DNA from 2 places in the Amycolatopsis panacis genome. Region 1 is predicted to be linked to the other one. Evidence: riboswitches for the same ligand, from Rfam matches in the RefSeq annotation. Region 1 holds a riboswitch; the other holds the start of a gene.
What was found. A riboswitch is a leader RNA that binds a small molecule or an ion and turns the genes downstream of it on or off. The one in region 1 is predicted to bind thiamine pyrophosphate.
Positions count from the first base shown of each region.

Region 2: it holds a riboswitch for thiamine pyrophosphate, as region 1 does, so the genes downstream of both, thiO (glycine oxidase ThiO) here and D5S19_RS19430 (thiamine ABC transporter substrate-binding protein) in region 1, are expected to answer to the same signal.

Region 1 is NZ_QZFV01000094.1:20,248-24,349, reverse strand. It holds gene D5S19_RS19435 (ABC transporter permease) at 1-1,073, opposite strand, end outside; gene D5S19_RS19430 (thiamine ABC transporter substrate-binding protein) at 1,049-2,116, opposite strand; TPP riboswitch at 2,142-2,253, opposite strand; gene D5S19_RS19425 (4a-hydroxytetrahydrobiopterin dehydratase) at 2,278-2,568, shown strand; gene D5S19_RS19420 (hypothetical protein) at 3,292-3,507, shown strand; gene ychF (redox-regulated ATPase YchF) at 3,921-4,102, opposite strand, start outside.
Region 2 is NZ_QZFV01000075.1:56,558-60,659, forward strand. It holds gene D5S19_RS12525 (threonine ammonia-lyase) at 260-1,204, opposite strand; gene D5S19_RS32460 (hypothetical protein) at 1,359-2,162, shown strand; gene thiE (thiamine phosphate synthase) at 2,166-2,831, opposite strand; TPP riboswitch at 2,862-2,967, shown strand; gene thiO (glycine oxidase ThiO) at 2,959-4,047, shown strand; gene thiS (sulfur carrier protein ThiS) at 4,047-4,102, shown strand, end outside.

The DNA of each region.
Region 1 (4,102 bases):
AGAACGACCAGCACCACGCTCGCGATCACCCCGATGGCCATCGCGAGGAGGGTCGCGTCGGTCGCCGCCGCGAGCGAGTTCTGCGCGGCGACCCACCCCGTCACCTGCAGCGCGCCGTTCGCTCCAGTACCCGCCAGCGCGCGGTACCCGGCGAAGCTCCAACCGTCCGGTGTGGAGACGGACTCGACGAGCAGCGCGACGATCGGCGTCAGCAGCAGCCCGAGCACCACCATCGCGGCCGTGACCACGTACCACTGCCCACCTTGCGGCCTTCGGGCAGTGACCTGCGCCGCGCGCAGCCGTACGGCGCTCTCTCGGCGCCGCCGCGCCATGGCACCGAGCGCGAGGGCCGCGACCACCGCGGCGAACTGGAGCAACGAGAGCGCGGCCGCGCCGGAGAGGTCCAGCAGGTCGACGGTCCGCAGGTAGATCTCCGTCTCCAGGGTGCGGTAGCTCCCGCCGCCGAGGATCAGCACCACGCCGAAACTGGTGGCACAAAAGAGGAACACCACTGCGGCCGCGGACGCGACTGCCGGCGCCAGCGCAGGCAGCGTGACCGTGCGGAACGCCCGCCACGGCGACGCACCCAGCGCCCGTGCGGCCTCGGTCGCTCGCAGATCGAGATGCGCCCACAGCCCGGAGACTGTCCGCGCGACCACCGCGACGTTGAAGAACGCGTTGGCCAGCACGAGCGGCAGCACTCCGCCGTCCGGCCACAACGCGCGGAAGGCCAGGCCGACGACCACCGTCGGCAACACGAACGGGATCAGCACGATGGTGCGTGCGAGCCCGATGCCAGGCAGCCGGACCCTGGCGAGCAGGAACGCCACGGGCAGCCCGGCCAGCAGCGCCACCGCCGTGGAGGCGGCGGCGCTGCCCAGCGTGAATCCGGCCAGCCGCCAGGTCTGCGGGTCCCCCAAGACGGTGTCCACGCCGCCCGCGGAGAACCCGCGGCCGACGATCGCCACCACCGGCCAGGCGAAGAACACCACCAGGAACGCGACCGGCAGCAGACCGAGCAGCGTCAGCCCGGCGGTGCGAGCCGGTCTCAGGCTCCCATGAGCGAGCGCCATGCACCGATCCACTTCTCGCGACCGGCCTGGATCTTGTCGGCCGGCATGGTCGCCGAGGCAGTCGGCAGCGGTGCCGCGTTCGCCCAGCCCGCGGGCAACTCGACACCCGTGCGCGTGGGATAGACGTACATGTTCGCCGCGACCGTGGTCTGGAACTGCTGGGACAGCAGGAAGTCGACCACCTTCTGCGCCTCGGGCACGTGCTTGCTGCCGGTCAGCACACCGGCGTACTCGACCTGCCGGAAGCAGGTTTCGAGCAGCGCCTTCGTCCGCGGCTTGCCGTCCTCGCCCAGCTCAGCGGCGGGCGACGAAGCGTAGGAGACCACGATCGGACGGGGTCCCTTGCCGGACGAACCGGAGAAGTCCTTGGTGTAGGCCTCCTCCCAGCCGCTGTCGATCTTGAGCCCGTTGGCCTTCAACCGGTTCCAGTAGGCCTGCCAGCCGTCCTCGCCGTACTTCGCGATCGTGCCGAGCAGGAACGCCAGCCCCGGCGAGGCCGTGGCCGGGCTCTCCGCGACCATCAGGTCCTTGTACTGGGGCTCGGCCAGCTCGTCGTACGAGGTGGGGGCCGGGATACCCTTGGCCGCGAAGTAGCCCGTGTCCACGTTTACGCACACATCGCCGACGTCCACCGCGGAAAGCCGGTGCTGGGTGTCCACCGCGTACCGCTGCGGCCCACGGTCGGCCTCAGGGCTGGTGTACGACTGGAATACGCCCTCGCCGAGCGCGCGGGACGCGAATGTGTTGTCGACCCCGTACGCGACGTCGCCGATCGGATTGCCCTTCGTCAGCACCAGCTTGTTGGTGAGCGCGCCCGCGTCGCCGGACTTGAGAATCTTGAGCGCGATGCCGGACTGGCGGTGGAAGGCGTCGAGCACCTCCTGCGGTACCACGAACGAATCGTGGGTGACCAGCGTCAGCGTGGGTTCCTGCTGTTCGGAGCTCGCCGAGCCGCCGGTGTCGCCGCCCGACAGCGAACAGGCGCTCGCCAGCACCGCGACCGTGAAAAGGCCCAGCACCGTGCGTGCGGTCCGCGGAATCATCTGTCCTCCTGCGCTGCACCGGCAGCGGAGGAGGGTAGGGCCTCCCTGCGCCGGCATGATCCGGATTCAGGTGCGAACGGTCGCGGACCGGCTGCCCGCCTCTCAGCCCGGCGTACCGGACTCCCGTGGCAACCTCGGAGCGTAGCCGACACCATGGAGGGATGACGGAACTCCTGAGCGACTCGGCCGCCGACGAGGCCGTACGCACCCTGTCCGGCTGGCATCGCGAGGCCGAGACCATCGTCCGCACTGTCGAACTGCCCTCGTTCCCGGCCGCGATCGAGGTGGTCGACCGGGTGGCCGAGCTGGCCGAGGCCGCCGATCACCACCCGGACATCGACATCCGCTGGCGGACCCTCACCTTCCGGCTGAGCACGCACTACCTCGGCGGCCTGACCGAACGCGACTTCGCCTTGGCCCGCCAGATCGACGCGCTGCTGGCGGCCACCTGAGGCAAGCGTGACGTCGGCAACACCGGCGACACCACCCTCCGCCTCGCACGTCTCCTGGACAGGGGAAACAAGCGAACCGGAGGGTGGCGAAGATGACGCAGGCAATCGTGGTGGGAATGGTGTCGTTCGGCCTGATGGTGGCCGCCGCGGGTGGGGTGGTCTGGCACACCGCCCGCGCCCGGCGTGATTCGTGACACACTTGGTAACAGCGGTCATGATCAAGGCGCTATGCGGGCGGAATCGTTCGGCACTCGGCCACTAGGACACGTCATGCACCGCACGCCGGCCCAGCTCACCACCGTCCAGCGCACCTGGATCACCACCTACGCGACCGCGTTCACGCTGCTCGCGATCATCGTGCTCGGCCTGCTCGGCTGAGTCTCTCGGGGCTCGCCACCTCTGCGGTGACGAGCCCCGATCCGGTTTACCCGCGTCCTGCCCGATCGGCGTCCTGCCCGATCGACGGTTACGCCATGATCAGTTCGAACCGTCCCAGGCATTGAGAATCACTCTTTTGGCCCCACTCGCGGCCGGGATTCCCTCAGAACTTCGTCGCCGACGTTGCGAAACGGACCACTTAGCCGCCCTAACCATGCCGTCACGGCACTGCACTCTTGCCCATCAGGAATGCCCGGACAAAGAATCGGTGCACTCGCGCAGAGCCCCACTGTCCTTATAACACAAGGCAACGTGCGCACACGATCCAAGAACAGAGCTGTTCACATGATCCGGAAACTCGTCTCGGGCACCGTGCCGGCTTCAGGGGTCGCCGGCGCGATCGCCGCCACCCAGGGCACCGCTTCCGCCGCCACCTTTGTGCCTGCAGGGGTTTACCCGTCCTCCGACGCATGCGCCGCCGCGGGCAACGCGGGCCTCCCGCAGCACCGCTGGGTCGGCTGGACCTGCAAGACCTCGACAACCACGGCCAGTACCTGCTGATGGTTCAGCCGACCTACTGAGCACTATGCGGCGCATTCCACCATTCCGCGGGTGAAGTGTGGCCACTAGGCAGAAAATCCGCGATCACCGGGTGGTGGTCGCGGATTTCCCGATTGCCTTTTTCACGTTTTAATACGGTTCTTTTGACTGGAGCAGGAATGAGGTACCTGCACTTTAGTGCGGATCGACACCGAAGCGTGGCAGGACCTGCGGCGGACGATGACACCTTGGCCAACACTGGTCTTGCACTGACAGGCTTCGCGAATTGTCTTTCTTGAGCACAAAGGCATATCCAACGATGCCGGTACCGCGGCCAGGTTGTCCGCGCCTGGCGGTGGGGCCGGGTCGTGACCTCACGGAACGGGCCGGAAGCCGGGTAGGCTCCCGGCACGGTAACACCTGCTCGGCGCAGGCTAGACGTTGAACCGGAATTCGACCACGTCGCCGTCCGCCATCACGTAGTCCTTGCCTTCCATCCGGACCTTGCCCGCGGAACGGGCGGCGGCCATGGAGCCCGCCTCGATCAGGTCGGCGAAGGAAACCACCTCGGCCTTGATGAAGCCGCGCTCGAAGTCGGTGTGGATGACGCCCGCGG
Region 2 (4,102 bases), on a different contig from region 1:
TGATCACGGGTCCTCGACCAACTTTGCCGGGACCCTGGGGTGGGGGGACAGGGATGGTGATGGCGGGGGGCGATGGCGATGGCGATGGACGCGGGCACATGGTCTTGCCCTCTCGATGGACCCCGTTGAAGCAGGTGCATATGGTCTGAACATCTCGATCCCGAAGATCGCTACGCAGTTCTCGAGGTGCCTGAAGTGCTTGAAGCGCTTGGGGTTCGGCGGGCGAGCCGGTCAGCGCCGCCCGGACCACCTCGCGTGGCTACCCGAGGAGTTCGGTCAGTAACTCCGGGTCGATGTTGCCGCCGGAGACGATCGCGACCGTTCGGCCGCCGGGTAGCTCGTCTGCGTGGTGGAGGTACGCCGCGGGCGCGGTGGCTCCGCTCGGCTCGACTACCAGCCGGGACCGGTGCGCCAGCGTCCGTACGGTCCGGCGGATCTCCTCCTCGGTCACCGTGATGATCCCGTCGAGTACGCGCTGCAAGTGCGCGAACGTGAGTTCGGACGGCTGTGCGCGCTGGCCGTCCGCGATCGTTCGTGCGAGGTCGGCCGTCGGCCACTCCACGCGCCGTCCGGCGCGGAGGCTCTCCGCGGTGTCCGCGGCCAGCTCCGGTTCCACGCCGTAGACCTTCACCCCGGGGCACCGCGCCTTGAGCGCGACGCCGACCCCGGAAGCGAAGCCGCCACCACTGACCGGCACCAGCACGGTGTCCACGTCCGGCAGGTCGGCGGCGATTTCCAGGCCCGCCGTACCCTGCCCGGCGATCACCTCCGGATGGTCGAACGGCGGGATCAGGGTCAGCCCGCGTTCGCGGGCGAGCCGGTCGGCGACCACCTCGCGGTCGGCGATCGGCACCTCCACCACCTCCGCGCCCCAGCCACGGGTGGCCGCGACCTTGACCCGGGGAGTCACGTCCGGCACCACGATCACCGCCGGAATCCCGAAGGCCCGCGCGCAGTACGCGACCGCTTGAGCATGGTTGCCGCTGGAGTGCGCGACCACTCCGCGTGCCCGTTCGGCTTCGCTCAGCGCGGCGATCGCGTTGTAGGCGCCGCGAATCTTGAACGCACCGATCGGTTGCAGGCTTTCCGGCTTCAGCCAGAGCCGCCCTTCGGCCCAGTGCTGGCGCAGCAACGGAGTGTGTACCGCGGTGCCCTTGACCCGCTCGGCCGCGGCTTCGATGTCGGTGATCGTCACGAACTGCATGTGGTGAGTATGTCAGGAAAGTGTGAGCTATAGACCATCCACTGTGGACAGTCAACGTGGTCTCGCTCACGACCGCGCAACGAGGGGAGTCATCCAGACGACTTACTCGTTGGAACGAGCAGTATCAGGGTGGGAATCGAAGCAGATCGGAATCATGGGCGAGGAGCAGAAGACAGCGCCGGAGCAGGCCGAAAAGAAGGGTCTGCGGCCGGCTTCGGTGGCCGCGGCGGCACTCGCCGCGGTCACCGCGGCATTGCTGGGTTCGAAGCTGGGCGTGGCGGGCACGGTGCTCGGCGCCGGGCTGGCGAGCATCATCACCAGTGTCGGGGGCGAGCTGTACTTGCGCTCGCTGCACCGGACGCGTGACGCGGCGGTGAAGGCGCGCGAGAAGCTCGCGACCGCCGGCCGCTCGCGGGACGGGCTGGACGCGGTCGGCAACCCGGCGGAAGCGCCGACCATGATGTTGTCCACCGATCCGTCCGAGATGCCGACGGTGCGGATCTCGCAGCTGCGACCGAACGATCTGGCCGAGCCCGACGAAGGCGGGAGCTTCCTCGACCGGCTCCGGAAGCTGCGCTGGCCGTTGGTGATCGGCACCAGCGCGGCCGCCTTCGTGGGGGCGCTGGTCGTGCTTTTCACCGTCGACTGGGGCACCGGCGGTGCCGCGAACACCGGCCTGTACCCGCACCAGAACACGAGCCGGCAGGAAACCACGCACGAGAACAAGCCGACCAAGTCGCAGAACGCGCCGGCCACCGACACCCCGTTGAACACGCCGACCACGAAGCCTGCGGCGCCCACCACCTCGCCGACCACGAGCACGTCGCAGACCCAGGAGCAGCAGGTCGCGCCTTCGACCACCGAGTCGTCTTCGCAGTCGACCACGCAGAAGCAGCAGCAGACACAGACCCAGACGCAGCAACCGAAGCAGTCACCGCAGTCGGACCCGGGTAACTGAGGCTCAGCCGAGCCGGTCGCGCAACGCCTCGGCGGCGGCCTTCGGGTCCTCGGCTTCAGTCAGCGCACGGACCACAACGATCCGTGACGCACCGGCGTCGAGCACCTCGGGCAGCCGTGCCTGGTCGATGCCCCCGATGGCGAACCACGGCCGGGTGTTGCCGCTCGCCGCGGTGCTGCGCACCAGGTCCAGGCCCGGGGCGTGGCGGCCTGGCTTGGTCGGCGTCGGCCAGCACGGTCCGGTGCAGAAGTAGTCAACGCCGTCCTCGGCGGCGGCCGTGGCGGCCTGTTCGGCGGAATGAGTGGAGCGGCCGATGACCACGTCGTCGCCAAGCACGCGCCGGGCAAGCGGCACCGGGATGTCGTCCTGGCCCAGGTGCAGCACGTCGGCGCCGACGGCGAGCGCGACGTCCGCGCGGTCGTTCACCGACAGCAGTGCACCGTGGCGGGCACATGCCTCGGCCAGCACTTCCAGCGCGGCGATCTCCTGTTTCGCTTCCAGCGGGCCGCCGCCGGTCTTGTCCCGCAGTTGCACGATGTCGACGCCACCGGCCAGCGCTGCGTCGGCGAACTCGGCGAGGTCGCCACGGCAGGTGCGGGCGTCTGTGCACAGGTACAGCCGGGCGTCGGCGAGCCGGGCGCGGATCTGGTCTCCGGTCAAGGCGGGCATGGCGGTGACGGTACCCGCGCGCTACGGTGGGGTGGTCCGCACGGGAGCCCGAGGCACGGGCTGAGAGGGAGCTGCCGCTCCGACCGTGGAACCTGATCCGGGTCATGCCGGCGCAGGGAGCGTGAAGGTGAATTCCGACAGCACAATCCTGACCGTCGTCGGTGGCGGCGTGATCGGTCTTTCCGTGGCGTGGCGGGCGGCGGCGCGTGGCAGGCGGGTCACCGTGGTCGATCCGGAACCGGTGCGCGGTGGTGCTTCCTGGCTGGCCGGCGGCATGCTCGCGCCGGTGACCGAGGCTTGGCCCGGCGAGGAGGACGTGCTCCTGCTGGGCGAGGCGTCGTTGCGGCGATGGCCTGCCTTCGCACGCGATCTCGCCGCTGAGGGCACGGATCCCGGGCTGGCCGGGCACGGCACGATCGTCCTCGCGTTCGATGCTGCTGACGCTGGGTACCTGGACGTTCTCGCCGGGCATTTCCAGTCGCTCGGCCGGGGTGTGGAGACGTTGACCGGCCGGGAGGCCCGCAGGCTCGCGCCTGGGATCGGCGCGGTGCGCAGCGGGTTGCACGTGCCGGGCGATCTGGCGGTGGACAACCGGAAATTGCTCATGGCGCTGGCCGAAGCGGGTGCCCGGCGGGGGGTCCAGTTTCGCCGGGAACGCTTGTCGAGCCTGGACGACGTGCCCGGTCCGGTCGTGCTCGCTGCGGGCGCGTGGACCGGGCAGCTGTGTACGCGACTGGAGCACGCTGTACGTCCGCTCAAGGGAGAAATCCTGCGGTTGCGGCCTAGACGTGGTTGTCTGCCGCCTCCGTCGTACACGGTGCGCGCGATCGTCGAAGGCCGCCCGATCTACCTCGTGCCACGCGCGGACGGTGAACTCGTGCTGGGTGCGACGCAGTACGAAGCAGGTTTCGACGAAGCGGTGACCGCGCGCGGCGTACGCGAGCTTCTGGAGGGCGCGGAGCGGATTCTGCCGGGCATCACTGAATACGAGTTGGTGGAGACTGCTGCCGGGTTGCGCGCGGGAAGTCGGGATGCGTTGCCGTACATCGGTGAGGTCGGCGAAGGCGTGTACGCGGCGACAGGACATCACCGCAATGGACTGTTGATGGCGCCGGTGACTGCGGACGCGGTGCTGGCGTGGCTGTCCGGTGAAGCACCGCCGGAGGAGGTCGGTGCGGCGTCGCCTGCCCGTCTGGCGGAGAGGGAGCAAGTCTGATGGAGATCAAGTTCAACGGCCAGTGGCGGGAATTTCCCGACCACAGCACCGTGAT